2 linked regions of the Methylosarcina fibrata AML-C10 genome follow. The protein of the gene in region 2 interacts with the protein of the main gene of each other region in a pairwise test. Links are inferred from orthologs where the notes say so. Each region holds a gene or a part of one and is shown on either strand. Other genes may lie near its edges.

Region 1 (14,917 bases), 540 kb from region 2 along the record:
CGAGCAGCGGCGTGCCCGCACGGTTCAAATCGATGCCCGACAAGCCGTGAAAGTCTTCGTGCAGCGATTTGCCGGCGTCTTCCTCCAGATGGGCGCGCGTGATGCCGATGCGTTTGCGTTCGCCGTCCACGTCGATGTCCAGATGTCCGCGGCCGACGATCGGCAGCTCGAATTGACTGATTTGATAGCCTTTGGGCAAGTCGGGATAGAAATAATTCTTCCTGGCGAAGACCGAATAAGGCGCGATCTCGGCCTCAATGGCCAGACCGAATTTGACCGCCATGGTCACGGCTTCTTCGTTCAATACCGGCAGCACGCCGGGCAGGCCCAGATCCACGGCACAAGCCTGAGTATTGGGCTCGGCGCCGTAAGCGGTCGGCGCTCCCGAAAATATCTTCGACCGGGTCGCCAATTGCGTATGGATTTCCAGACCGATCACGGCTTCCCATTTTTCCTGTTGAGCGTATTCCATCATTTCCTCCTTACTCAAACCCTTCCGGTAATTGCTGATGCCAATCCGTCATCCGTTGAAATTGATGGGCAATATTCAACAGCCGGGGCTCGGTAAAATAATTGCCGATGATCTGCAATCCCACCGGCTGGCCGGAAGCGAATCCCGCCGGCACGGACATCGCCGGCAGCCCGGCCAGATTGACGGCGATGGTATAAATATCGGACAGATACATTTCAACGGGGTCGCCCATTTTTTCCCCGATTCCGAAAGCGGTCGTGGGTGCGACCGGCCCCATCAGGACGTCGACCTGGGCAAACGTCTTTTTGAAATCGTCGCTGATCAGGCGCCGCACTTTCTGAGCTTTCACATAATAAGCATCGTAATAGCCTGCCGACAGCGCATAGGTTCCCATCAGAATCCGCCGTTTGACCTCCTTGCCGAAGCCTTCGCCGCGCGAGCGGGTGTATAAATCAGTCAAGTCGGAGGGATTCTGGCAGCGGTAACCGAAACGCACGCCGTCGAAACGTGACAGATTAGCCGAGCATTCGGCCGGAGCGATGACGTAGTAGGCGGGAATGGCCAGATTGAGATCGGGCATCGAAACTTCCCGGATCTCGGCGCCCAATTTCCGGTATTCGTTCACCGCCGCCTCGATGACTGCCGCGACCTCACGGCTCAGGCCGTCGCCGAAGAATTCCCTGGGCAGGCCGATCTTCAGCCCTTTGAGGTCGGCATTCAACCCGGCGGTATAGTCCGGCACCGGCAAATCGACGCTGGTCGAATCCTTCTCATCAAAACCCGCCATCGTTTGCAAAAGAACCGCGGCATCGTGGGCGCTTCGCGCCATCGGCCCACCCTGGTCCAGACTGGACGCGTAAGCGATCATGCCGTAACGAGAAACGCGGCCGTAAGTCGGTTTCAACCCGGTAATGCCGCAATGCGAGGCCGGCTGCCGGATCGAGCCGCCGGTGTCGGTGCCGGTTGCCGCCGCCGCCAGCCGCGCCGCCACCGCCGCGGCCGAACCGCCGGAGGAGCCGCCCGGCACCTTGTTTATACCCCAGGGGTTGCGTACCGCGCCGTAATGACTGGTTTCATTCGACGACCCCATCGCGAACTCGTCCATATTCAGCTTGCCCAGCATCACTGCGCCGGCTTCTTTAAACTTTTCCACCACGGTCGCATCATAGGGCGCGATAAAGTTATCCAGCATTTTCGATCCGCAACTGGTTTTAACGCCTTCCGTGCAAAAGATGTCCTTATGGGCTATCGGAATGCCGGTCAGCAAGGATCCCTCTCCCCTGGCGAGGCGGTCATCGGCTTCTTTCGCGTCGGCCAGAGCCCGTTCTTCGGTGACCGTAATGTAGGCATTGATTTCCGGATGGCGCTCGATTCGCTCCAGAAACGCCAACGTCAATTCCCGGCTTGAAAACTCGCCCGAACGCAGGCCCTGGGCCAGTTCTGTTATGCTTCGATCGTACATGTTCGTTCCATTCCTTATTTATTCGATCACTTTCGGAACCAGATACAGGCCCGCTTCGACCTGGGGCGCTATCGCCTGGAACTTCTCGCGAAGGTTCGGTTCGCTGACCCGGTCCGGCCGCAATCTCTGAACCTGATCCAGAGGATGCGCCATCGGCATGACCGCTTCCGTATTCACGTCGTTCATGGCCGTCATCAGGTTCAATATCGAAGACAAATCCTGCGCGTACGATGCGATATCCTGCGGGTCAATTCCCAAGCGCGCCAAATGTGCTATTTTTCTTACTTCATCCGTCGTTAAAGACATGATTACCTCTTGCCAATATTAAAAAAAAATCCGGATTTCCGTCCGCTACCGGCGGCGCAGCAGAAACGAAGCTGAAAACGAAAAAAACCGGACGTTTTTGTCATTCCCCTCGGTTTTGGCTCCGGATAAAAAACGAAATTTGAAAAATGTGATTCTTGCCAAACAGCTTCTAAAATATGATACTTTATATCTTGCCTAAATACCCGCTGGATTGATAAAGTAATACGATTTTATTCCTATAAGGAAACAGTAAAAAATGTTCAAACGAATTCGCGGAATCTTTTCCAATGACCTTTCCATCGATTTGGGAACCGCCAATACATTGATTTATATTCCGGGACAGGGCATCGTTCTGAACGAGCCGTCCGTCGTCGCGATCAAGGAAGACAAGGTTCGCGGCGCCAAAACCATCGCGGCGGTCGGCACCGACGCCAAACTCATGCTGGGCCGGACCCCCGGCAACATCACCGCGATCCGTCCCTTGAAAGACGGGGTCATCGCCGACTTTGCCGTGACCGAACGCATGCTCCGGTTCTTCATTGAAAAAGTGCACAAGAGCAAACTGCTAAGACCCAGCCCGCGCATTCTGATCTGCGTGCCGTGCGGCTCGACCCAGGTCGAACGCAGAGCCATCCGCGAATCGGCAGCAATGGCGGGCGCGCGCGAAGTCTATCTGATCGAGGAGCCCATGTCCGCCGCGATCGGCGCGGGTCTGCCGGTCGACGAACCCTGCGGCTCGATGGTTCTGGACATCGGCGGCGGCACCTCGGAAGTGGCCGTGATTTCCATCAACGGCATCGTTTATTCGTCCTCGGTGCGCATCGGCGGCGACCGTTTCGACGACGCCATCGTCAGTTACGTGCGCCGGAATTACGGCACGCTGATCGGAGAATCGACCGCGGAAAGAATCAAGCTCGAAATCGGCACCGCCTATCCCGGCAGCGAAGTGCGCGAGATCGAAGTCAAGGGCCGCAATCTCGCCGAAGGCGTGCCCCGCAGCTTCTCTCTGAACAGCAACGAAATTCTCGAAGCCCTGCAGGAGCCCTTGTCGGGCATCGTCGGCGCGGTCAAAATCGCGCTGGAACAGACGCCGCCCGAACTGGGCGCGGACGTGGCCAACCGGGGCATTTATCTGACCGGCGGCGGCGCCCTGTTAAAGGATATCGACCGTCTGATCGCCGAAGAAACCGGTTTGCCGGTCTACATTGCCGACGATCCTTTAACCTGCGTGGCTCGAGGCGGCGGCATGGTTCTGGAAATGCTCGACAAGAAGGGAATCTCGACGTTTTCCCTGGAATGACCAGGTTATTGACTTTACGGTCCCGGTGTGAATTCTTACCGATGACCGTCCGTTTGTTTTATTGATCCAGACCACCCTTGCATGGCGCTGACAACTCCCGATCGAGTTTTGTTTTTTCTTCTTGGAAAATGGGGGATTCGATGAACCGCCCCATGAATAGGGGAGACAGGGCAAACTAGGGAAAGTGTAACCAGAGCGCTGCGGGTGTCCGATACCGAGGAATCCAGCCATAAAACTTCTATTCGCGAGCGATCCGTCCATCACTACCCGGTTGCTGGTCGCCATCATTGCTTCAATTGCTTTGCTTGTCCTGGACCAGCGCGGGCAACAACTCACCCCGTTCCGGTCCGTCTTGTCGATCCTGACCGATCCGGTCAAATACCTGGTGAACCTGCCTCCGTCGATCATCCAGGAGGCGACCGAGACCGTCAGCAGTTATACCACCTTGAAGGAAGAGAACCGCAGGCTGCATGAGGAACGGCTCATTCATCAGACCCGTCTGCTCAAACTGGCCGCGCTGGAAAAGGAAAACATCCGCTTGCGCGCCCTGCTGGAAAACTCCTTCAAGCTCGGTGAAAAAGTCCTGGTCGCCGAATTGCTGTCGGTCAACATGGCGCCTTATGAACACATCGTGGTGGTCAATAAAGGCACTCGCTTCGGCGTGCATCCCCAGCAGCCGGTCATGGACGCCAACGGCGTCGTCGGTCAGGTGTTCCGGGCTCTGCCGTTCAGCTCGGAAATCATGCTGATCACCGACCCCAACCACGCCATTCCCGTCCAGGTCAATCGCAACGGCCTGTTGACCATCGCGGTCGGCAGCGGCCAGATAAACCGCCTCAACCTGCCTTATCTCCCGAACAATGCCGACATCCGTCCCGGAGACTTGTTGATCACGTCGGGTCTTGGCGGCACCTTCCCGCAGGGTTATCCGGTCGCGGTCGTGGACGAATTCACCTCGCAGAACAACAAGCCGTTCGCCACGGTGACTGCCACGCCCAAAGCCTTGCTGGACCGCAACCGGGAACTGATGATCGTCTGGAGCGATTCCACCCCGATTCCGCTGAGCCCCAAGCCAGCCCCAAACGAACAGGAGAATCCCACGCATGAGGGGCAGTAGTTCTTACGGTTTTTACCGGATCATTTTCACTCTCGTTCTGGCGATGGCACTGCGCATTCTGCCCTTGCCCGAGTTGGCAAGCCTGTTCAATCCGGATTGGGTGCTTCTGTCCCTGATTTACTGGTCGTTGGCCGTTCCCGAACGGGTCGGCATCTTCCACGCCTGGACCTTCGGGCTGCTCACCGACGTGCTGACCGGCAAGCTGCTCGGCCAGTATGCGCTGGCATATTCCCTGGTCATCTATCTTTGCCTGAAACTGCACAAGCGCCTCAGGCAGTTTCCCATTATCCAGCAAGCGTTGTTCATCTTTTTCTGCCTGCTACTGTCCCAACTACTGCTGTTCTTCATTAAAAACGCCCAGCATCCGGCTCAGCTCAAGGGCACGTTCTGGCTGCCCGTGTTTACCGGCACTCTGTGCTGGCCTCTGGTGTATACCGCACTCAGGTTTGTTCGCCTGACCAAGCGGCTCGGTTGAATAACGATCGATCATGTCCCGCATTTATTCCATTAAAGACAATGCAGTCGAAGACCGTCTTTTTCTGGGCCGCATCATTGCCTCGCTCGTTCTCATCGGCCTGTTGACGACCGGCTTGATCGTCCGGCTGGTTTATCTGCAGATCGTGGGCCACGAGCACTATGCCACGCTGGCCAAGGAAAACAGCGTCAAACTGGTGCCGCTGGTGCCGACCCGGGGCATCATCTACGACAGAAAAGGCCGGATTCTGGCCGACGATACGACCTCCTTCAGTCTGGAACTGATTCCCGAACAAATCAGCGACCTCGAAGACACCCTGAAGCGGCTTCAGGTTCTGCTCGACATTCCGGACGAAAAAATCGAGCTCTACCAGAAACTCCGGAAGCGCCAGAAACGGTTCGTGCCGACGCCGTTACTGTCGAACATGAGCGACGAAGAACTGGCCAAATTCGCGGTAGTCCGGCCTTATTTTCCCGGAGTCGACATTCAAACCCATCTGGTCCGGCATTACCCTTACAACGACCTGGCGTCCCACGTGATCGGCTACGTCGGCCGCATCAGCGAGGACGAGCTCAAGGATCTGCCCATTTCCGAATACCGCGGCTCGACCCACATGGGCAAACTCGGCATCGAAAAATCCTACGAGACCGAACTGCACGGCAAAACCGGCTATGCGGAAATCGAGACGAACGTTCAGGCACGCCTGCTCAATACGCTCAACGAGGTCCAGCCGACGCCGGGAGCCAACCTCTATCTGACTCTGGACGTCGATCTGCAGAAAACGGCCTATGACGCGCTCGATTTTTACAGCGGCGCCGTCGTGGCGATCGACATCAAGACAGGCGGCGTCCTGGTCTTTGTCAGCCGTCCCGGCTTCGATCCGAATCCGTTCGTGGTCGGCATCGGCAGCGACGCCTATCGCGAACTGCAAGCCTCGGAGGATCAACCGCTCTATAACCGGGCCTTGCGGGGACTGTATCCTCCGGGCTCCACGATGAAGCCGTTCATCGCTCTGGCCGGACTGGAATACGACGTCATCCATGCTCATCAGGGTTTGTTCTGTCCCGGCTTTTATCAACTGCCCGGCGTCAGTCACAAGTACCGCGACTGGAAAAAAGGCGGCCACGGCACGGTAAACATGAGCACCGCGATTACGCAATCCTGCGACGTTTATTTCTATCGTCTGGCCTCGATGCTGGGCATCAATCACATGCACGATTTCCTTCAGCAATTCGGTTTCGGTGAAAAATCCGGCATCGATCTGGTGGGCGAAAAGCCCGGTTTATTGCCTTCAAAGGAATGGAAGCGAAAGAAAAAGAATCAGGACTGGTACCCCGGCGAAACGCTGATTACCGGCATCGGCCAGGGCTATCACCAGGTCACGCCGCTGCAACTGGCCAGGGCGACCGCGACCTTGGCGAACAACGGCAAGGTCGTCACGCCGCATCTGGTGGACAAGATCGCCACCCCGAACGGCACCCGGCCGGGGCCTGAAACTCACGCCAAAGTCATTCCTCTGGATAAAAATAACGTTAATGAAATCATTAACGGCATGATCAACGTCGTGCATGGCGGCGGCGGCACGGCGAGAAGCATCGGCCGGGACATTCCCTATCAAATCGCCGGCAAGACCGGCACGGCCCAGGTTTTCGGCATCAAGCAGAACGCCAAATACAACGAAAACGAAATCGACTTCAAACTGCGCGATCATGCCTTGTTCATCGCGTTCGCTCCGGCCGACGATCCCAAAATTGCGGTGGCCGTGGTCGTCGAACACGGCGGACACGGCGGTTCGGTCGCAGCGCCGATCGCCGCGAAAGTCATCAAGCAATACCTGCAGGAAAACCATGAGAACTGAAATCCAGCATAAACATTTTCACTCTCCGTCGCTTCTCGGCAGTATTCTCAGAAAACTTCACATCGACATTCCTTTATTCATCTGTCTGCTGTTCACCGCCCTTTTGAGCTTCGTGATCCTGTACAGCGCAGGCGGACAGGACATGGACGTATTGCTGCGCCAGGCGGCCCGTATCGGCCTGGCGTTCCTGCTGATGACGGCGCTGGCACACGTGCATCCCAACCAATTCAAACGGTATTCGGCGGAACTGTTCAGCATCGGCGTGGTACTGCTCGTCGCGGTTCTGATCATGGGAAAAATCGGCAAAGGAGCGCAAAGATGGCTGGATTTGGGTTTTTTCCGCTTCCAGCCTTCGGAGATGATCAAAATCACTACGCCGATGATGATCGCTTGGTATCTGGCCGAACACCAGTTTCCGCCGAAAACCAAACAATTGCTGATCGCCGGCCTCCTGATCATCGTGCCGACGCTGTTAATCGCCAAACAGCCCGACCTGGGAACGGCCCTGCTGGTGGCCAGCTCCGGCGCCGCGGTGCTGTTTTTTTCCGGACTCTCCTGGAAATTCATTCTGGCGATTTTTTCCGTCATCGGCGCCTCGACTCCCGTCATCTGGCACTTCATGCACGACTATCAGCGAGCGCGGGTAGTCACTCTGCTGAATCCCGAAGCCGATCCTCTGGGCCGCGGCTATCACATCATTCAATCCAAGATCGCGATCGGTTCCGGCGGCGTGTACGGCAAGGGCTGGCTCGGCAGCACGCAATCCGAACTGGATTTTTTGCCCGAAAGCTCCACGGATTTCATTTTTGCCGTGTTCGCCGAAGAATTCGGCCTGTTCGGCTGCCTGGGCCTGTTGATCCTGTATCTGCTGATCATCGGACGCTGTCTGTACATCGCCGCACAGGCGCGCGACAGCTACAGCCGCTTATTGGCCGGCAGCCTGGCCTTCACCTTTTTCGTCTACGTTTTCGTCAACATCGGCATGGTCATCGGCATTTTGCCGGTGGTCGGCGTACCGTTGCCGCTGATCAGTTACGGCGGCACCTCGATCGTCACCTTGCTGGCCGGCTTCGGCATCCTCATGTCCATTCACACTCACCGGAAATTCAGCCTTCAATGAAACCGACAAGCAACCTGACCCCCGTTATTCTGAGCTGCGCCGCTTTGTTTTGCGTTGCCTGCGCGCCGGAGAAAACCCGGCCGGCGGACGTTTTCATCCGGGAAATGAGCCTCAAACATCATTTCGACGAAGCCGCTCTGGACGATCTGTTCCTTTCGGTCGAATTAAAACCGGAGATTCTCGTTCGCATCGCCTCGCCGGCGGAAAAAATGCCCTGGTATAAATACCGGAAGATCTTTCTGACCGAATCCAGGATTCTCGAAGGCGCCCGATTCTGGCGGGAAAATGCGGACGCCCTGGCCGCCGTGGAACGTCGATACGGCGTTCCGGCGCCGATCATTGTCGCGATTTTGGGAGTGGAGACCCGTTACGGCCAAAAAACCGGCAACTATCGAGTCATCGATGCTCTGACGACGCTGGCGTTCGCCTATCCTCCCCGCAGCCGTTTTTTTACCGGCGAACTTGAAAATTTTTTACTGCTTTGCCGGGAAGAAAATATGAATCCCCTGAAGCCTGTCGGCTCCTACGCCGGCGCAATGGGCATGCCGCAATTCATGCCGAGCAGTTTCCGCTCGTATTCGGCCGATTTCGACCGGGACGGCCGGCGCGACATCTGGCGCAACACGAACGACGTCATCGCCAGCATCGCCAATTATTTTTCCCGTCACGGCTGGCAACCGGGCCAGCCGGTTGCGATGCCGGCGAAGGCATCCGGGGATTTTTACAAATCGAAATTAAACGGCAACCTTAAGCCGGATTTAATAATTGAAGAGTTACAATCGGCCCATGTTGAAATTTCAGGGTATCCGCCTTTAAACAGTAAGATCAAACTGCTTGCTTTTGAACAAGAACATGGCGATGAACTATGGGCTGCTTTCGATAATTTCTATGTCATCACCCGCTACAACCACAGCCCCTTGTACGCCATGGCTGTTTTTCAATTAAGCGAGGCTATCTCAAAATACAAACCGACATCTCCCTATGAATAAAATCATACCATCCATTTCTGTCATTGTGTTGTGTGGTTGTTCCACGCAGCAAGTCAGAACGCCAGATGTATCGATCAACAAAATCACCCCTCTGCCCCGGCTGACCGCCGAAGCCACTCAAAATAAAGACACGACCCAGTCCCCGTCCCCATCCATCTCCTCTCCCCTTTCCGCTCCAGGCAAACGCCATCTGATCGCCGACCGCCCCCTCCGGCAACATGCCGTTCTTCAGGTAAACCGGCCCAACAAGCCCGAAGAGCCGCCCCAACAGGAAGCGCTGATACCCCGGATCACCCGTTACATCAAGCAAGGCATCGCTTCCTGGTACGGCCCCCGGTTTCACGGCAGAAAGACCGCTACCGGCGAAATCTTCGACATGTACGCAATGACCGCCGCGCATAAAACCCTGCCGATTCCGTCCTATGCCCAGGTGACCAATCTGGAAAACAACCGCAGCGTCATTGTCCGCATCAACGACCGCGGACCTTACGTCGGCAACCGTTTGCTCGATCTTTCCTATGCCGCCGCCAAAAAACTGGGCATTCAAAAAGAAGGTTTGGCCAAAGTGGAAATTGTGGCATTAACCGACGCCCAGGCTTTGCCGCAACTGGAGAATGACCAAGAAGAAAAAGAAGGCAAGCGATAGACCGGCCCATTCCGCTCATTCAATCCAATTCGGACCGACGGAAAGAAATCCTCCGGCGTATCCTCTATAGCCCGAAGCTAATTTTACGCTCCTTTTAAGGGACTCGTTTTTGCCTCCCCGAGGCAGCGTCAAAATCCGGCCGTCTGCCCCTCGTCCGCTCCGGAAAAAGAATGCGTCGGCAAACCGCCGTGATTAAGCGAATCCCGACAACCTGCTCCGATCATGCTACAATAAAGCCATGTTTTTCTAAGTGAACTTTCCATAGCAATGATGTCTTTATTAAATTTCCAGCGGGTCTTTTTCATACTCCTTTTCAGTTTCCTGACGGCTCCGTTCCAGGCCAACGCAGAAAATTCAGACGTTCTGATCCCCATCCCACCCACCATCGAAGCGAGCAGCTTCGTATTGCAGGATTATCAAACGGGCAAGGTATTGGCCGAAAACAATGCCGACGCCAAACTCGCGCCGGCCAGCCTGACCAAAATCATGACCGTCTATGTCGTATTCAAGGAAATCGCCAACGGCCATCTGAAACTGGACGATCTGGCCACCATCAGCAAAAAAGCCTGGAGCACGTCCGGTTCGCGCATGTTCGTGGAAGTGAACGACCGGGTCAAAATCGAAGATTTGCTGAAAGGCGTCATCATTCAATCGGGCAACGACGCCAGCGTCGCTCTGGCCGAGCATGTGGCCGGATCGGAGGAAGTCTTCGCCGCGATGATGAATCAGCAGGCGGAACGATTGGGCATGAAAAACACCCAATTTAAAAACAGCGACGGGCTTCCGGTGGAAGGCCATTACACCACGGCGCGCGATCTGGCCATTCTGACCGAGGCCTTGATCAAGGAATTTCCCGACTTTTACCCGTGGTTTTCGCAAAAGGAATTCGTCTACAACAAAATCGTTCAGCACAACCGCAACCAGTTGCTGGGCCGCGATCCTTCGGTCGACGGCGTAAAGACGGGGCATACCGATGAAGCCGGTTTCTGCCTGGTCGCGTCGGCCCTCAGAAACGACATGCGTCTGATTTCGGTCGTGATGGGCGCCAAAAGCGACAACGCCCGGGCGGTGCAAAACCAGAATCTCTTGAATTACGGATTCCGTTTTTATGAAGCCCACAAATTATACGACGGTAAAAAATCGCTGTCCGATGCCCGGGTATGGAAAGGCGACGTCAAGGAATTGCCTCTGGGTCTGACCGAAGATCTTTACGCGACGATCCCCCGCGGCCATTACAACGAGCTGAAAGCCGTCATCAACGTCGACAAGAACATCACCGCGCCGGTCAAGGAAGGCGACAAGCTGGGTTCGGTTGAAGTTTCCTTTAAAGGCGAACCGATCATCAAAAAAGACCTGGTGGCCCTAAAAACCGTGGAAAAAGGCAATATTTTCCGCCAGTTGACCGACAGCGCCATTCTTCTGGTGGTCAACCGCGATGGAAAATAAAACGGTCTATCTGAACGGCCGTTATCTTCCGTTGAATGAAGCCCGAGTTTCGGTCCTGGACCGCGGCTTTTTATTCGGTGACGGCGTCTATGAAGTCATTCCGTCCTATTCGGGACATTTGTTTCATTTCGACAAGCATATGGAGAGACTGGATCGCAGTCTCTCCGGCATTCGTCTGGGCAATCCCTTCCCTTATGCGCAATGGCTCGAGATTCTGACGCCGCTGTTGGACCCGGCCCTGGATCAGTATGTTTATTTGCAGGTTACGCGGGGTTCTGCGGAAAAAAGAGACCACGCGTTTCCGAAACAGATCCGGCCGACCGTCTTTGCGATGTCGTCGGCCATTGTCCCCCTGCCCGGCCAGAACTCCGGCGTCAGGGCCATGACCATGCCGGACGGGCGCTGGCAACTGTGCCATATCAAGGCCATTACCCTTTTGGCCAATATTCTCTACCGGCAGGAAGCGGTCGAGAAAGACTGCACCGAAGCCATTCTGGTGAGGGGCGATCACGTCACCGAAGGCGCGGCGAGCAATGTTTTCGCGGTCGTCGACGGCGTCCTGGTCACGCCACCGAAAAGCCATGAATTATTGCCGGGAATTACCCGCGACGTCCTCCTTGAAATCGCCGAAAGAAACCATATTTCCTATCGGGAAGACAGCATTTCCCTGGAAACGCTGAAAAGTGCCGACGAGATCTGGCTGACCAGTTCGACCCGCGAAATCATGCCGGTGGTCGAACTCGATTCCGCTCCAATCGGCGGCGGCAAACCGGGGCCGGTCTGGGCCACCATGAACCGGCTGTTCCAGAATTACAAACAATCCCTGAGATGAGCGAAGAGACCCTGCTGAAATTCCCGTGCCGTTTTGCGATCAAGGCCATGGGCAAAACCACGCCCGAACTCGATTTGGTCGTAGTGGAAATCGTCCGGCGGCACAGCCCCGACCTTACCGAGGGCGCGGTAAAGTCGCGCCCCAGCAAGGGCGGCAATTACACCGCCATTACCGTCATCATCGAGGCGCACAGCAAACAGCAGCTCGATAACATCTATCTGGATTTATCGAGTCACCCTCTGATCATGATGGTCTTATAAAATCCGGCACATACCTTTCTTCCGGCATGGCCTTAACGACGCGCTTTCTCGGCATACAGGACTATCAGGCCACTTGGCGGGCCATGCAGCAATTCACCGAGAACAGGACCTGGGACACTCCCGATGAAATCTGGGTGGTCGAACATGATCCGGTCTATACGCTGGGACTCAACGGCAAGCGGGAACACCTTCTCGACACCGGATCGATTCCCGTGGTCCATTGCGACCGGGGCGGCCAGGTCACCTACCACGGTCCCGGCCAATTGGTCGTTTATCCGCTGCTGGACATGAAGCGGTCGAAACTGGGCGTCCGCCCACTGGTTACCTTGCTGGAGGAAGCCATGATCGAGACGCTGGCTTTGTATCGCATCGCCGCGAACGCACGGGCCGATGCGCCCGGCGTCTACGTCGACGGCAAAAAAATCGGCTCCATTGGCATAAGGATCCGAAAAAATTGCAGCTACCACGGACTGAGCCTCAACAATTACGTGGACTTGAGTCCTTTCAAAGGCATCAATCCCTGCGGCTATTCGAAGCTGGAAGTGACCCGGCTTGCCGATCTGGGAGTGAATCTCAGCAACGAAGAACTCGCCTCGCCTCTGGTCGAGGCCATAACTCAGGCCCTGTCCTCATGACCTATCAAGCTCCGTCCCGCTCCACGCCCGATTCCCATCAACGCAACGCAGAGAAGCTGGCGCGCATTCCGATTAAAGTAGAAACCGCCGCCGCGCCGCTGCGCAAGCCCGAATGGATACGGGTCAAACTGACCGCCGGCAATGAAATCGCGCGGGTCAAACAGCTCTTGCGCGAGCACAACCTGCATACGGTCTGCGAGGAAGCCGCCTGCCCCAACCTGGCCGAATGTTTCCAGCACGGCACGGCTACCTTCATGATCATGGGCGATTTGTGCACCCGGCGCTGTCCTTTTTGCGACGTCGCCCACGGCAAGCCCCTGCCTCTCGATAAAAACGAACCGCGTCATCTGGCCGAGGCGATCAAGGCAATGGCCTTGAAATACGTCGTCATTACCTCGGTCGACCGCGACGATTTACGGGACGGCGGCGCCGGCCATTTTGCCGAATGCATCCAAACCATCCGGCATCAGTCTCCAGCGACCAAGATTGAAATTCTGGTGCCCGATTTTCGCGGCCGCATGGACAAAGCCATCGCCATCCTGGCGGCCGAACCCTGCGACGTGTTCAATCACAACCTAGAAACGGTGCCCAGGCTCTACAAACAGGCCCGTCCCGGCGCTGATTACTCGGGCTCTCTGAAGTTATTGGAAGGCTATAAAAAAGCCAGACCCCAAACACCGACCAAATCCGGACTGATGCTGGGCATCGGCGAAGAACCGGAAGAGGTGCTGCAAGTGATGCGCGATCTGATCGACCACGGCTGCACCATGCTGACTCTCGGCCAATACCTGCAACCCAGCAAGGACCATCTGCCGGTGAAAAGCTACATTACGCCAGAGCAATTCGACGAATACGGACGCATCGCCGGATCGCTGGGCTTCGAACAGGTCGCGAGCGCGCCGCTGGTGAGATCTTCGTACCATGCCGACATGCAGGCGAAAGGAGTAAACATTTAAAACTTGAGCGAGCGCCTTAATCGCAAAAAGGTAGGGTACGCACCGTGTACCACTCACGAGCTTGATCATTCAATCTGTTTAGAGCAGGTACGCGGTGCGTATCCTACTTGACTTTTCACAATACATTGATCAATCAAGTTTTTTGATTGGTACGCGGTGCGTAGCCTGATTAACTTTTCTCGATATCTTAAAGTCTAGGGCTAACTAAGCTCAAACTTATTGAACAGGAGTAGTCCGCTTCCAGAGCGACAAGCCGCTGGTACAAGAGCCGACCAGTGCATAATCCACCGTGTTGGCGCTGGTACAATCCTGCCATGCGTAGGACTTCGGATTTCCTACGATGAAGTACTCCATGTTCGGCGTGGCGTAAATCTCCGTCGAAGGCGTTGTTGAGGGATAAACCCGGACCGCGACGCCGTTGGTGCTTATGTTGGTCGTCGCCGCTCTTTGCCACAACTGCGCCCCCATCTTATAAGCTCCGCATGCGCCTGTTTTTTTAAACCCTCCGTATTGCAGGGAGTTGCAGTCCTGGAAAACGTTGATGGCTACTTTATTGACGATAAATTTGGTGTTTTGGCCGTCGAGCCCTTCGGTCGTTATCAGCGTATCGGCATTGGTGGTGCTGGTGAAATGACCGTAATAGGTCATATTCTCGGCCGCTCGGGTTGTAACGGCGAACCCAAGCACCATCAAAGCAAACATTATTTTTTTCATTTCTTATCCTTAATTTTATGGTTAGAAAAACGAAGAGGCCGATTGCCGCCGATAAGGCGAAAGTAGAATCCGCCATCGACAGGATAAAACTTACATCTTGATATGGCCTAAAACGAAGTTAAGCATCTTCATGCCTGCCAGCGATAAAGGAAACGCCATGACAGCCAGCAATAAAACGTACCCTAAGGCTATGTAAATGTCTTTTTTCGAGGTTGTTTTATTATTCATCGCAATCACTGTCTCCGTAATCAATATGAAATCGCTGTATTACAACTTTTCACGCCTGCTTTACGCAGTCGAAACCGCTTCGGATTTTTCCCTGTAGATGA
Region 2 (15,060 bases):
TGCTGGCCTGGGACGATGCCGACGATCCGCGGTTTTTATTGTACAACCCGCACTGGCCGATGGCGCCGGAATCGAATCCTCTGAGCATGTTTCTGAAGTTTTCCGCTCTGGCATAATTGATCTTGAGATATTCGGTATGCAGAGGATCCAGGCGCTCGACCACATTTTGGGTTTCCCTTTGTTTTTCCTTGTATTCCTTGATTTTTCCGACAGGCGCCACCAAAGTGACGTTGCCGGTCTCGTATTTTTCCAGTCCCTTGGTCATCATGATAAAGTCCAGCGCCTCATCCCAGGGAACATCGTCCAGCTTTATCGTTACTTTTCCGGTCACATCATCCCCGGCCACGACGTTTTGTCCGGTGAATTCGGCCAGCACCGCGATAACGCTGCGGATATCGATGTCCTGAAAATTCAACGACAAACGGTCACCCGTGTATTTTTCACGTTGGGCCTGAATCGCTTCCTTCTCGGCAGGAGTTAAAGGCCGGAACTCGACCGTCAATAATCCTTCCGATTGAAACAACGAGTAATCATAAAGATTGTTTTGCAAAGCCACGTTGATGGTCGTTTCTTTTGACGTGGAGCTGGCGTCGATGTATTTAACCGGCGTGGCAAACTCGGAAACGTCCAGCCGTTTAGTCAAATTTTCAGGCAGACGAGTGTTCAAGAAACTGATCACGACCATGCCGCCTTCTTCCCTGGAATTCACGACGGTATTAGGATTGGCCAAAGAAACCAGAATCCGCCCTTCACCGTTTTCGCCGCGCTTGAAGTCCAATCCTTTAATGGATTGCCGAAATAATGATTCGGAAGCAGGAAAAGCCGGGGCGGGCACCCTTCTGTCCACGACCGGAGCCGAATCGACCGGAGGAGTTGCCGCTTTGCTGCTCAGAGTCAGCAGGATTTTATTGCCGGATGCTTTCGTTTCAAACGGCACGGATTCGAGTAGATTGACCACAACCCGCACTCTGTCCGCCGCTTCTGCGACATAAAGGCTGCTGGCGCTGCCCTGATTGATAGTGAAAGTTTTTTTATCCAGGGCACTTTTTACCCCCGGAAAATCCATGGCGATTCTTGCCGGATTATCGGTATGGAACACTTTGGGTTCTATGGCAGGACCTGTCATTTCCAATTGTATTTGCAATTTGTCTCCGGCAACGGAGGCGATTTCGACCGAAGAAATCGCCAGATCGGCCGCTTTAACAGAGGCAAGAGGAAATAAAGACAGATAGACGCTGCCCATCAGGTACAACCAGAAAAACGGAACTTTGTTATTCATCATGATGCCGACTCGTTTATTACACATTTTCTTTCCTCAAATCATTCTGTCAAAGCCAATGATTGCTGCTGTTCGCGCCATTTTCCGGGTTTGTCCGAAATCATTTCCATAATTTCAATTTTGTCGCCGACGATCCGTATTATTTTGCCGTAGTTCTTGCCCAGATAATTGCCGACCTGGACGCGGTAAATGGTGCCGTCACTCGCTTTTACCAATCCCCATAAAGTGCCCTGCATGTTAACCGTTCCGACCATTCTCAAACTGTCCAGAGGATAAGCTTCCAACTCCTCTTTGGGCCTGGAAGTATCCGGCCTGAGACCCGTGCCTTCCACGTTCTCACCGTTTTCGGCCTGTTCGGCTTGCTCCAGAGGCGCAAACGGATCGCGCAATCCTTCCGGTTTGAAAACGAAAGGCTCCACGATTTTGATTTCAGGCAACGGTTCAATCGGACCTTTCGGCTTTGCTTGTTCGGTTTTGATGAAGGTTTCCAGATCCGAAAAATCATCGTTTCCGCATCCCGTCAACATCAAAGCAATGAACACGTTCGTAAATCCTGCAATTGTCCAGTGCGGAAGAGATTTAATTAAACGAAGCCGGCTCATTATTTATTTCCTCTTTTCTTTTTGACGGGGGCTGCTTCCGGAGCCAGACTTTCGTTATAGGTTTTCACCACGGCGTCCATCACCATAGCTCCCGTCTTCACTTTGGCTTGCGCCTGTTTTCCTTTAGTGGTTTCAGGAGCGATATTGACGTCGTGAATGGTTACAATTCTCGGCAGAGAAGCCAGACCGCTGACGAACAAGCCTAATTCTTCGTAGCGGCCGATCACCTTAATATTGATAGGCAGCTCGGAATAGAAATCCTTGCGCACCGGGGCGCCGGGTTTGAACAATCTGAACTCCAGGCCGCTCGCCAGTCCGGTCTGAGAAATATCGACCAGAAGGCTGGCCACTTCTTCTTCGGTCGGCATTTGCTTGATCATCTCCGCCAGCGACGCTTCGATCTGCTCCAGTTGTTTTTTATAGTCGGGAAGATTGACCGCTTTCTTCTGTTTAATGACAAACGAGTTTCTTAGCTCCAGTTCTTTCTTTTCGATTTTTTCAAGTTCCGCCAGTTGATCAAGAGTAAAATAGTAAACTCCCGCCCCCGCTACAATGACGCACAGAATCACTATTACCGCCAGTTTTACCGGCCGCGGCCACGTCCCCGAGGCTTCGATGTCCCAGTTGATTTCGGAAAGATTCATGGTTTACCTCCCGCAGTATGCTTGCCTTGCTGCGCAATCAGGGTAAAATCGCTTAACTGTTCGGAATTGGTTTTTTCTTGTGACTGGATGACGTTGATCTTGGGAAATTTCAGCCATGAAGACGCATCGATGGCTCGCATGAAAGCCGAAACCCGCGCATTGGATTCGGTTTTGCCTTCGAAGGTGAGATTGGCCCCTTGCTGAATGAATTTGGTCAGAAAAATGCCTTCCGGCGCGGTTTTGGGGATTTCATCAAATAAATGCACAACCTCTGGCCGGCTTTCCTGCAATTTTTGAATGACGTTGATTTTTGCCAGCAGTTTGTTTTTCTTTTCTTCTATGGTTTTAATCTCTGTAATTTTTTTATCCAGCAAAGCGATTTCATCCTCCAGCCGCTTGTTTCTTTTTTCCTGATATTCCTTCAGACCTTCGATGTACATGTGAACGGCCAACAGAATGCCGATTGTCCCTAATACCGACAAGGCAATCGACATGAGAAAATCCTGTTTCTTCTGTTTGCGCAGCTCTTCTCGCCAGGGAAGTAAGTTGATTCTCGCCATTATTCAAAACTCCTCAAAGCAAGGCCGCATGCAATCATCATGGCCGGCGCATCGTTACTCAGAGCTTGAGGCTTTACTTTGCTGGACAGGGCCATGTTGATAAAAGGATTGGCAATATAAGCCGGTACGCCCAAGCTTTGCTCGGCAAGCTTATCGATTCCGGGAATGGAAGCGCAGCCGCCGGCCAGTATCAGGCTGTCGATCCCTCTATTGGCGCTCGACGAAACGAAAAATTGCAACGATCGGGCAATCTGCTGAACCATGGCCCGCTTAAAGGGTTCGAGGACATCGACGGCATAATTGTCGGGCAGTCCTCCCTGCCTTTTAGCCAGGCCTGCCTCTTCGTAGGACAAACCGTAGCGGCGCTGGATTTCTTCGGTTAATTGTTTTCCGCCGAATCCTTGCTCTCTCGTATAAACGGTTTTCGAGCCGTGCAATACGTTTAAAGTGGCCATGGATGCCCCGATATCGGCTATCGCCACTGTTTGGCCTTCGCTGGCATCGGTAAACTGATCGGCCAGCAACGAAAAGGCATTTTCCATGGCGAATGCTTCCACATCGACAATCTTTGCTTTTAGTCCGGCCTTGAGCAAGGTCTCGACGCGGTCGTCGACATTTTCCTTTCTGGAAGCGGCCAGCAACACGTCGACCATGTCGGGATTGTTTTCATTGGGCCTTTGCACCTCAAAATCGAAATTGACTTCATCCAGCGAATACGGTACATACTGGTCCGCTTCCACCATGATCTGTTCTTCCATTTCGTCTTCACTTAACGATGCCGGCATGGTGATGATTTTGGTCATCACGGCGGATCCCGAAACCGCCACGGCCGCCTGTTTCAGTTTGGTCCCGGATTGTTTAACGGCTGATTTGATTGCATCGGCTATGACGTTGACGTTGGCGATATGTTTATCGATGACGGCGTCTTTCGGTAAAGGAGCTACGGCATAGCTTTCCACCCGGTAGCGTGCCCCTACTCGACTTAATTCCAGTAACTTTACAGCCGCTGTACTGATGTCGACGCCCAGAACAGCATTCTGTTTTTGATTAAACCAGCTCATGAAATTTTCCTTGAAAAAACTGATCATTTCCGATCACATGTTGAAATGGCTGTTTTTCTTGACCTTAGCCATCATTCCTTACATGAATTGCAAAAAGTATAGTTGTGTTTTTTATTTTGATTCGAAAAATTCAGCAATTAACTTGGGGTAAAAAAGTGCTCTATACTGCCTCAAGTTTAATTTGATCCGGCGCTGTCGAATTAAAGTACTTGCAAAATTGTTAATATTTTCACGTTTTATATTTCACTGCTTTAGATTAGGCCTGTGCCCAAGCGATCGTTATTCAAAATTCTGCTGAAATGGTTTTTCTTTACCGCCCTATCGGGTCTGCTCTGCCTGACCGCGTTCGGTTATTTTTTTTACAACCGACTTCTGGAAACTCTTCCCGATATCAAAACGCTTCAGCACGTTCACTATGAAACGCCGCTAAAGATTTATTCGAGCGACAAACGCTTGATCGGCCAGTTCGGAGAACAAAACCGTGCGCCGATAGGCGTCGACCAAATTCCCAAGTTACTGATCAAGGCGTTCGTCGCCGCCGAGGACGAGCATTTTTTCGAACATCGGGGGGTGGACTATAAAGGATTGCTTCGAGCCGGATTGCAATTGGCGCTTACCGGGGAAAAAAAGCAGGGCGGCAGCACGATCACCATGCAGTTGACGCGTAATTTTCTGATCGGCAAGGAAAAAACGTATCTTCGCAAATTAAAGGAAATCATTCTGGCGTTGCGGGTTGAGCGGGAATATTCAAAAGACAAAATTCTGGAGCTTTATTTGAACCAAATCTATCTGGGTCAACGCTCCTATGGCGTCAGTGCCGCTGCCGAAACTTATTACGGCAGGCCGTTGCAGTCGCTGTCGTTGGCCGAATTTGCGATGATCGCCGGCCTGCCGAAAGCGCCGTCGGCTTATAATCCTATCGCCAACGAAGCGCGGGCCATGCAAAGGCGCAACTATGTGCTGCGCCGGATGCGGGAGCTCGGTTTCATTAGCGACCAAGACTTTGAGAACGCGCTAAAGCAGCCTTCGACCGCCAAATTGCATTACCGGCCGGTTGAACTCGACGCCCCGTATGTAGCGGAAATGACGAGACAGGAAATGGTCAGCCGCTATGGCGAAAAGGCTTATACTTCCGGATTCAATGTCTATACGACGATAACCTCACCTCTGCAAACGGCCGCCAATCAGGCCCTGGCTGATGCCCTGCACCGCTATGACGAACGGCACGGCTACCGCGCGGCGCCTTCCACTCTCATGCAGACTTCCAGCTTCGACGATCTTCCCGTCATCGGAGATACTTTTCCTGCCGTCATAATCCGGACTACAAAGAAAGCGATCACCGCCAGGCTGCAAAATAATGCCTTGATCGACATTCCGGAGGAAAATGCTCAATGGGCGCGCAACACTCGCCTCACGGGTAAGGATGAAGTAGTTTCCGTCAACAACATCATCCGCGTTCGGCAATTGCCCGACAAAACCTGGGCTATAACCCAGGTTCCCAGAGTAGAAGGCGCTTTCGTGGCTCTAAAAGCGGACACTGGAGCGATTCTGGCTTTGACCGGCGGATTTGATTTTTTCCGGAACAAATTTAATCGGGCGGTCCAGTCAAAAAGGCAGCCGGGGTCGGGATTTAAGCCGATCATCTACACGGCGGCACTGGAAGAAGGCTTTACACCGGCAACCATAATCAATGACGAACCCATCGTCATCGATGATCCGCATCAGGAAATCGAATGGCGTCCGGAAAATTACAGCAGAAATTTCGTAGGGCCCACCAGCCTCAGAAAGGCTTTGATACATTCAAGCAATGTGATTTCCGTCCGCTTGCTGGAAACGATCGGTCTTGAAAAAGCAATCTCTACAGCGAAGCGTTTCGGCTTTTCTCCGCGGCAACTCCCTCGCAGCCTGTCTCTTGCCCTGGGCAGCGGCTACGCCTCTCCTCTGCAAATGGCGCAAATGTATGCGGTTTTTGCCAACGGCGGCTTTCTGGTTAATCCCTATCTTATTGAACGGGTCGAGACCAAAGAAGGGGAGATTGTCTTTCAGGCCGCTCCTCCCGCTGCCTGCTCTCATTGCGATAGCCGTGCCGACGGGGACGGGCTCGCGCCCAGAATCCTGGCGCCTCCCATTCATTTCCTGATGAACAGTTTGTTAAGGGATGTCGTGCAGCACGGTACGGCAACCGATGCCAAAATTTTGAGCCGAACGGATCTTGCCGGCAAGACCGGCACCACCAACGACTTCAGGGATGCCTGGTTTAACGGTTATACGCCGGACATTGCCGCGACGGCCTGGGTGGGATTCGACAATTTTGATTCGCTCGGCGAGCGGGAAACCGGGGGAAAAACGGCCTTGCCGATGTGGGTGGAGTTCATGAAGACCGCCTTGCAAAATCTTCCGGAAACGCCAATGGTCGTGCCGGAAGGCATCGTGCAGGCCTTTATCAATCCGGCCACCGGTTTTCTGGAACCTGCGGGGAGCAAATACGGAATGCTGGAATATTTTCAGAGCGGGCGGGCGCCTACGAATTTGGGACCTTCGGGCGGCGAGTCAGGCGAAGATTATGACGGGAATAAGTCGAGCCCTAATGGCAAGGGCGTCATCGACAAACCGGTGGAAGCCCTATTTTAAAAAGAGCCCTGAAGAATCGGGAAACATCCCGGCAGGAAACTCCTTATTTACAGGATGGACTGCCTCATGGATCGTCCGCTTGAACCGCACAGCCGGACGATTGCCGTTTACCGGATGCCCTTGCCGAACGGAACGCATCCTTGCATTCATAGACGAGTTTTATGGGAGCGGCAGTTATTAAAAAACCGGTCAATCATCTGCCGCCGTCTTCCCGCTTGACGAGATTTCCTTGCTAAAGGAAAACGGAGGCAAGGGAGCCTTATTTACCGTATTTTCTACGGAATTTATCGACCCGTCCGGCGGTATCCACTACACGCTGCTTGCCGGTGTAAAACGGATGACAGGAAGAACATACTTCGACAAGCAGGTCCTTCGACAGTACGGAACCGGTTACAAAAGTATTGCCACAGCCACAAGTGACTGTTATTTGTTTATATGCTGGATGAATTTCTGGTTTCATATCGCTTCCACGTGACCCGAATGGGTTAATTCTAAAAAACTTCGTATGATACGTCTTATATTAACACTTGGCAACAGGTATTTATCGACGTGCCGTATCCGTCAAAGACTTTCAGGCTAAGGGCCGGACGGCACCGTTCTCATCATTTTTTCCCGGTACATCAACAACAGGACCAATAAAATCGCCGGCAGCCCGACGGCCGAGGCATAAAGAAAAAAAGCGTAATAGCCGAACCTGTCGACGATCACTCCGGAAAAGCCTCCCAAAAACTGCGCCGGCAACGTCATCAGGGAACTGAACAGAGCGTACTGAGTTGCCGTATAGGCAGTACTGGTCAGACTTGAGAGGTAGGCGATGAAAACCGAGGTTGCCAACCCTCCGCTTAAATTGTCGGCACTGATGACGCCGGCCAGCAACAATTTGCTGGGCTCGGTCAGCGCCAGCGTGGCAAACAGCAGATTGGTGACAACCACCATGACCGAACCCAACAACAAAGACTTCATGATGCCGTAGCGGACCACCAACAGTCCGCCCAGCGAGGCTCCGGCAATGGTCATGAAAAAACCGAAAATCTTGCTGATGTCGGCAATGTCTTTCTTGTTGAATCCCAAATCCAAATAAAACGGATTGGACATGACGCCGAGAGTGATATCGCTCATTTTGTAAACCGCGATCAGCATGAGTATCAAAAGTCCGGTCCGGCCGTTTCGTCTGAAAAACTCGACAAAAGGGCTTAAAACCGCATCGGAAAAACCCGCCAGCAGGCGCTGACGGAAATTTTTCGCCTCGGCAACACCGAGCGCATTTTCAAGCTCCTTTTCAATTCGAATAGCTCCGTTGACCGGCTTGTGCTCGGGTTCCCGGATGCACAATGTCGCCAGCACGCCGATCGACATGGCGGCCGCCATCACCCAATAAGCCGATCTCCAGTTAAAAAAATCGGCTATATAAAAAGCTCCCGCGCCGGCCAGCAGCAACGCTATCCGATACCCTAACACATAGGTTGCGGCCATGGCCCCCTGGTATTCGGCATCGGCCCTTTCGATCCGGTAGGCATCGATAACGATATCCTGAGTCGCCGAACAAAACGCCACCCAAACGGCAAAAAGAGCGCAGAGCCGTAACTGGGAATGGACGTCGACACCCGCCATTCCGATCAGACCGGCCATGATCCCGATTTGCGCCAGCAGCATCCAGCTTCGTCTTTTGCCCAATATTCTGCAAAAAAAAGGAAGAGACAGACGATCGATCACCGGTGCCCAGAACACCTTGATCGAATAAGTGACTCCGACCCAACTAAAAAAACCGATCAGAGAGCGGTCGATTCCTTCGTCCCTCAACCAGGCCGACAGCGTTGAAAAAACCAGTAAAAACGGCAGGCCGGCGGAAAAGCCTAGAAAGATCATGCTCAGCACGTGCGGCTGAGTATAAACGGAGAAGGCGGAACGCCAACTTTTTTCAGATGTCATCGGCTCGGCCTGAACGAATGCGCCGCCTCGAAGGCGGCGCAAAAGAGTGGGTATCAACCGTTAAGCATGTAATGGACGACAATGCTGCCGGCATAACCGGCGGCAATGGCAGGCGACCATTTCAAATGGCTGAAAAACGTGTATTTGTGATTGGATTGTCCCATTAATGCCACGCCGGCAGCCGATCCGACGGACAACAGCGAACCGCCGACGCCCGCAGTCAAGGTCACCAATAGCCATTGATAGAGACTCATGTCCAGTTTCATGTTCAGGACGGCAAACATAACCGGGATATTGTCGACAACGGCCGAGATCAGACCGACCAGAATATTCGCCGTCGTTTGGCCCAGACCTTCGTACATGCCTTCCGACAAAAGTTCGAGATAACCGATGTAACCCAAGCCGCCAACCCCGAATACCACACCGAAGAAAAACAGCAGAGTATCCCACTCGGCATGGCGAACTTTATCGAAGATATCAAAGGCATCATCCCCTTCAATCGTATACTTGGTTTTCAGGCGATATCCGTACAGCATCAGAGCGGACAAACCCACCATCATTCCCATGAAAGGAGGCAAATGCAACATCTGTTTAAAGCTGACGGCAGTAGCGATTGTCAGCAGGAACATCCCGCAAACCTGGATGGCGCCCGGCTTCAGCCTGACCGCCTCTTCAGTTGAAGCTTGGGGCTGCTCATCCGGCACGGCAAAGTACATGATGGCGGCCGGCACACCGTAGTTCACGGCGGACGGAATGAATAATTTGAAGAAATCGAAGAATTCGGCATAACCTGCCTGCCAAACCATTAACGTGGTGATATCGCCGAAAGGGCAAAAGGCACCGCCGGCATTCGCCGCAATCACCAGATTGACAAAGCCGATACTGACGAATTTAGCATTGTCCGTGCCGACCGCCATGACTACCGCGCCGACCAGAAGCGCCGCCGTCAGGTTATCGGCAACTGCGGAAAGAAAAAAAGTGATGATGCCGGTAATCAAGAATAATTTACGATAACCGAACTGTCTTCTGACCAGCCAGGATCTGAGCGCCTCGAACACGTTCCGCTCCGCCATGGCATTGATATAGGTCATGGCGACCAGCAAAAACAGCATCAGTTCGGCGTATTCTTTCAGATTGTATTCGAAAGCCTCGTGCAGTTGTTCGGTGGAAACACCGGCTTCCGTGGCCAGGATGGCGGCATGGGCCCAAATAATGCCTGCCGCCAGTATGACCGGTTTGGATTTTCGCAGATGAGTAAATTCCTCAGCCATGACAAATCCATAGGCAATAATGAAAATCAATACGGTATAAATGCCGCGTTCCGTACCGGTCAAACCCAGATTTTCAAAACCGCCCGCCATCGCCATAGCCGGCGCCAGCAATGTACCTAATAAAAGGATTAAAAACCTCACCTAAATTCCTCCCCGTGTGTCCTAGATTAATGAAATAGATACGTCAAACTCAAACTGATTATCTTAACACCATATAATAAATTTTGTCATTTTATGACTCACAGTATATGATTAGAAGTCTTGTTTAATCCCCTGAAATGCACCTTAGGGCTCATTTATGTACCAGTATAACGATCAAGACCAAACGCTTGTTGACGAGCGAGCCGCGCAATATCGAAGGCAAACGGAACAGTTTTTAAAAGGCGAGCTCTCCGAGGATCAGTTCCGCGCGCTGCGCCTCAGAAACGGTCTATATATCCAGACTCACGCGCCGATGCTGAGAATAGCCGTGCCCTACGGACTGCTCAATTCCAGGCAACTGCGCAAACTGGCCCACATTGCCCGCCGATACGACAAAAGTTATTGTCATTTCACCACGCGCCAAAACGTTCAGTTCAACTGGCCGAAACTGGAAGAAGTCCCGGACATTCTGGCCGAACTGGCCAGCGTGCAGATGCACTCCATTCAAACCAGCGGCAACTGCATGAGAAACACCACGTCGGATCATCTCGCCGGCGTCTGCGTCGACGAGGTAGAGGACCCGCGGCCTTATTGCGAGATTATTCGCCAATGGACCACTCTGCATCCTGAATTCGATTATTTACCGCGAAAATTCAAAATTGCCGTCAGCGGCGCCGTTCACGACCGGGCGGCGACCCAGTTGCACGACATCGGCTTGAATCTGGTCAGGAACGAGAGCGGAGAGATCGGCTTTAAAGTCTTCGTGGGCGGGGGCCTTGGACGAACCCCGATGATCGGACAGGCCATTCGGCCCTTTCTCGAAAAGAAGCATCTTTTATCCTATCTGGAAGCGATACTGCGAATATACAATCTGTTCGGACGCAGGGACAACAAGTATAAGGCGCGCATCAAAATTCTAGTCAAGGAAACCGGAGTTGAAAAGTTTACCGACATGGTCGAGCAGGAATGGCTGCTCATCAGGGATCAACTGGAGCTTGGAGAAGAAAGAATTGCCGCGATGAAAGCGCATTTTTTGCCCCCCGCCTACCACCCGGAAGCGGCCCATGACGGCAGTTTTGCATCTCGTCGGGCGAATGATCCGACGTTTGCCACCTGGGTCAGGTACAACACCGCCGACCACAGGGTGCCGGGCTACCGCGCAGTTTTTATTTCCTTGAAAGCTCCGGATTCTCCACCCGGCGACATGACCGATACGCAACTGGATGCTGTCGCCGATCTGGCGGACCAATACAGTTTCGGTCAGGTTCGCAGCACTCATCGGCAGAATCTGATATTGGCCGATGTGAAAATCGCCGATCTTTTTCCGCTCTGGCAGCAACTCGTCCAATTGAAACTGGCCACGCCGAATATCGGCACCGTGACGGACATCATCTGCTGCCCCGGACTGGATTTTTGCTCTCTGGCCAACGCCGGCTCGATCGGCATCGCTCAGGAAATCAATGAAGCTCTCGACAACATCGACTATGTCCATGACATCGGCGACGTAAAAATCAATATGTCGGGCTGCATGAACGGCTGCGCTCATCAGAGTGTCGGCCACATCGGCATACTGGGCGTCGATAAAAAAGGCAGCGAGTGGTATCAGATTACTCTGGGCGGCTCATCGGAAAACGAAGCCGCGATCGGCGAGCGTCTCGGTCCTGCGGTTGCCAAAGATCAAGTGACCAAGGCCATCACCACGATCCTGGACGTGTACGTCAAGCAGCGCCTTGAAGATGAATCGTTTCTGGAGATGGTGCAACGAGTCGGTATTACCCCTTTTAAAGACCAAGTCTATGCAGATAGTTAAAGATAAAAAAATGATCGAAGACAACTGGCGTTATATTGCCGACGGCGACGAGCCGAGCCCCGGCAATATCACGGTCTCTTTAGCGCGATGGCAACAGGAGAAGCGGCAGCTTTTAAATCGTGACGGCAAGATCGGCGTCAGAATAAGTCCGGGCGACCCGCTGTCCGACCTGGCGGGCGATCTAGGCAACCTTCAGTTGATCGAGTTGTATTTTCCGGAGTTTGCCGACGGACGCCTTTTTTCTCAGGCCTGGCTGCTCAGAAGCCGCTACCGTTATTCAGGTGAAATCAGGGCAGTCGGTCATTACCTGCCGGATCAGGCTTTCTATTTGTCCCGAGTCGGAGTCAATGCGTTTGCCCCGGAGAAATCCGAACAGTTGAAAAAAGTGCTTTCTTATTTAAACGATTTTACCGTCAAATATCAAAGCTCGGTCAATTGACCGAAACTTTTATTCCTCATCGCCCGCCCGCTTCAGCTTCCCGATGAGTGGCCGGGGCCTGCCAGCGGCCTTTGAGTCGGCCTTATTTTAGCAACCGGCCGGACTGCGACGCCTTCGGCATGGCCAGGGAAGCGGACTTCCCTGGTTTCCCGGCCGTAGTTGACGACAGTTCGAATCCAGAAGGAGAAACCCGTCTCCTTATTTACGCATGATGCTGATGCCTTTGAGCAGGGTCAGCGCCTCGTAGACGGGATAATCTTTCAGCTCCAGAATTTCCTCGCTTTCCTGCGTATCCATTTTCTTGGTGGCGCCATCCTTTTTCTCTTTGCCGTTTCCTAAATGGTGCGACAAATCGGCTTCCTTGACCGGAGCAAATTCGGATTTTTCCAGCGATTCCAGTTTGATCGGCGCGAGAGCGATGTCCGGCTCGATGCCTTCTGCCTGGATCGAGCGTCCGGAAGGCGTGTAATAACGTGCAGTCGTCAGCTTGACGGCGGCGCCGTTGCTGGTAGGCAATATCGTCTGCACAGACCCTTTACCGAACGATTTCTCGCCCATGATCACGGCCCGCTTCTGGTCCTGCAAGGCGCCGGCGACAATTTCGGAAGCCGAGGCGGAACCGGCATTGATCAATACCACCATGGCGGCGCCTTCAATGACATCGTCCGGCGAGGCATTGAACCGCATTTCCGAGTTTTCTATACGTCCTTCGGTATAGACAATCAGACCGCTTTTCAAAAAGGCGTCGCTGACTTCCACGGCGGCGTTCAGGACCCCCCCCGGATTATTTCTCAAATCGAGCACCAGACCTTTCAGATTGCCGCCATTTTCTTTCTTCAGGCTGGAAATGGCTTCCAAAAGGCTCTCCCCTGTCCCCGATTGAAAACTGCTGATGCGGACATAACCGTAGTTTTTCTCCAGAACCCGGCTTTTGACGCTTTTGATTTTAATAACGGCACGGGTCAACGTGAATTTCAAAGGCGTTTCCTCCCCTTCCCGCACGACGGTCAACAGGATCGCGCTGCCGGGCTCGCCGCGCATCTTTTTGACGGCGTCCACCAGACTCATGCCTTTGACGGGTTGGTCGTCCAGCCTGATGATGAGATCGCCCGCCTTGATTCCGGCGCGCTGCGCAGGCGTATCGTCAATCGGCGATACGACTTTAATGAAGCCGTTTTCCATCGTGACTTCGATCCCAAGGCCGCCGAACTGGCCGGTAGTGCCTTCTTTCAATTCCTGATATTCTTCCGGCACCAGATAGGCTGAATGAGGATCAAGACCGCTCAGCATTCCGCGCACGGCATCTTCCAGCAATTTTTTATCGGATACGGGTTCGACATAATCGCGCTTGATTCGGCCGAAAATTTCCGTAAAGGTCCTCAATTCTTCAAACGGAATGACTTCCGTTTCATTAGCGGGTTCTCCCTTATCGAGATCGGCAAAGACACTGCTACAGGTGCCGATAAATACACCCAGCATTATCCCTAGGGACAAAATAAAAATATTCTTCTTTCTCAGCATGTGTCTTAACACCCCAAAATATTCGATTTCCTAAAACATTATTATCAAACGTTCAGCCCGTCTGATCACGGCTTAATTTCGAACACCATTGCACAGGATCCACGGGTTTGCCGTTTTGCCGAATGCCGAAATACAATCCGGAACGGCTGCGCCCTCCGCTCTGCCCGACCGAAGCGATGACATCCCCCGTCCGAACCCGATCACCGACTTTCTTGTAGAGGCTTTGATTAAAAGCATACAGCGTCATATAACCATTGCCGTGATCGATAATCATCAACAGACCGTAACCCCGTAACCATTCGGAATACACCACTTTGCCGGCGGTTACGGCACGAATTTCGGCGCCCTCTCCGGCATCGATCAAAACCCCGTCCCGCATCGACTCCAACTGGCCGCTACCGGTGCTCGTCGTGATCCTGCCTTTGACCGGCCAGGGCAGTTTGCCTTTCAGACTGGAAAACGCCACCTCCGCCACGGGTAATTCCTCTTCAGTCGACAATTCTCCGCCGTCGGAAGAAGCTTCCCGGTTATCGAAAGGATCCGTCAGCACTTCGGTCCAGCTCGTTTCAGGCACCTTGTCTTCCTCGGCCTGCAAATTGCCGATCAGATCCTCGAGTTTATTCTCGCTTTCAATCAACTGGTTTAATTGCTGTTCCTGCGAGGAGAAATCATCGGCTAACCGATCCAGCAAGCGGCTTCTTTGCACTCTGAATTCATCCAGAGCGTTCTGTTCCTGCTTTTTTTGCTCCAGATCGCTCTCCAGCAACTCCGTCTCCTTTTCCTGTTCCTCGGTTAATTGATTCAGCCGCTTGACCGATTCTTTTATTTCGGCCAACCTTTGCAGCCGAATCTTGTTCCAATATCCGTGGTAGGCCATCATGCGGCCGGACAAGGCCGGATTCTCCTGATTCAGGATCAACTTCAGTTTTTCCTGCTGTCCTATCGCGTAAGCCGCTTTGACGTGTCCGGACAATTCCTTGCTCAATCTGGTTATTTGATTGCGATAGCTTTCCTTGTCCTGTTGAATCGAGTTCAATTTTTTATGTTTCTGTTCCACCTTTTTTTTGATATCTCTTAATAAGGCGGCCGTTTCTCCATAGTGATATTCAATATCGGCCAATTGATCATTCAATTTATTTTCCTGCAGCGTAATTTGCTGCATTTTTTTCTTG

The links.
Region 1: the proteins of A3OW_RS0105755 (region 2) and mrdA interact in binary tests that used the Escherichia coli proteins (3 or more experiments, as listed by UniProt). The link is inferred for Methylosarcina fibrata AML-C10 from one-to-one orthologs.

Annotation. Positions count from the first base shown.
Region 1 is NZ_KB889965.1:632,980-647,896, reverse strand. The notes cover bases 4,672-7,567. They hold mrdA (penicillin-binding protein 2), read left to right. Parts: upstream 4,672-5,145; coding sequence 5,146-6,990; downstream 6,991-7,567. Other genes in these bases: rodA (rod shape-determining protein RodA), read left to right, coding at 6,980-7,567; mreD (rod shape-determining protein MreD), read left to right, coding at 4,672-5,132. In the rest of the region: Asp-tRNA(Asn)/Glu-tRNA(Gln) amidotransferase subunit GatB, read right to left, coding at 1-475; Asp-tRNA(Asn)/Glu-tRNA(Gln) amidotransferase subunit GatA, read right to left, coding at 483-1,934; Asp-tRNA(Asn)/Glu-tRNA(Gln) amidotransferase subunit GatC, read right to left, coding at 1,953-2,240; A3OW_RS0103265 (rod shape-determining protein), read left to right, coding at 2,497-3,540; rod shape-determining protein MreC, read left to right, coding at 3,770-4,657; more of mreD, read left to right, coding at 4,644-4,671; more of rodA, read left to right, coding at 7,568-8,110; mltB (lytic murein transglycosylase B), read left to right, coding at 8,107-9,099; A3OW_RS28800 (septal ring lytic transglycosylase RlpA family protein), read left to right, coding at 9,092-9,745; A3OW_RS0103230 (D-alanyl-D-alanine carboxypeptidase family protein), read left to right, coding at 10,013-11,191; A3OW_RS0103225 (D-amino acid aminotransferase), read left to right, coding at 11,181-12,023; A3OW_RS0103220 (YbeD family protein), read left to right, coding at 12,020-12,283; lipoyl(octanoyl) transferase LipB, read left to right, coding at 12,310-12,918; lipA (lipoyl synthase), read left to right, coding at 12,915-13,874; A3OW_RS0103205 (hypothetical protein), read right to left, coding at 14,091-14,588. UniProt on the Escherichia coli protein: Catalyzes cross-linking of the peptidoglycan cell wall. Responsible for the determination of the rod shape of the cell. Is probably required for lateral peptidoglycan synthesis and maintenance of the correct diameter during lateral and centripetal growth.
Region 2 is NZ_KB889965.1:1,180,845-1,195,904, forward strand. What follows is about bases 4,055-7,093. They hold A3OW_RS0105755 (penicillin-binding protein 1A), read left to right. Parts: upstream 4,055-4,410; coding sequence 4,411-6,777; downstream 6,778-7,093. Other genes in these bases: A3OW_RS0105745 (pilus assembly protein PilM), read right to left, coding at 4,055-4,146; rpmE (50S ribosomal protein L31), read right to left, coding at 7,037-7,093. Outside these bases: pilQ (type IV pilus secretin family protein), read right to left, coding at 1-1,306; A3OW_RS0105730 (pilus assembly protein PilP), read right to left, coding at 1,321-1,881; A3OW_RS0105735 (type IV pilus inner membrane component PilO), read right to left, coding at 1,881-2,525; A3OW_RS0105740 (PilN domain-containing protein), read right to left, coding at 2,522-3,085; more of A3OW_RS0105745, read right to left, coding at 3,085-4,054; more of rpmE, read right to left, coding at 7,094-7,237; A3OW_RS0105760 (AmpG family muropeptide MFS transporter), read right to left, coding at 7,354-8,706; sodium:proton antiporter NhaD, read right to left, coding at 8,760-10,067; A3OW_RS0105770 (nitrite/sulfite reductase), read left to right, coding at 10,276-11,928; A3OW_RS0105775 (DUF934 domain-containing protein), read left to right, coding at 11,915-12,367; A3OW_RS0105780 (S41 family peptidase), read right to left, coding at 12,566-13,888; A3OW_RS0105785 (murein hydrolase activator EnvC family protein), read right to left, coding at 13,941-15,060. UniProt on the Escherichia coli protein: Cell wall formation. Synthesis of cross-linked peptidoglycan from the lipid intermediates.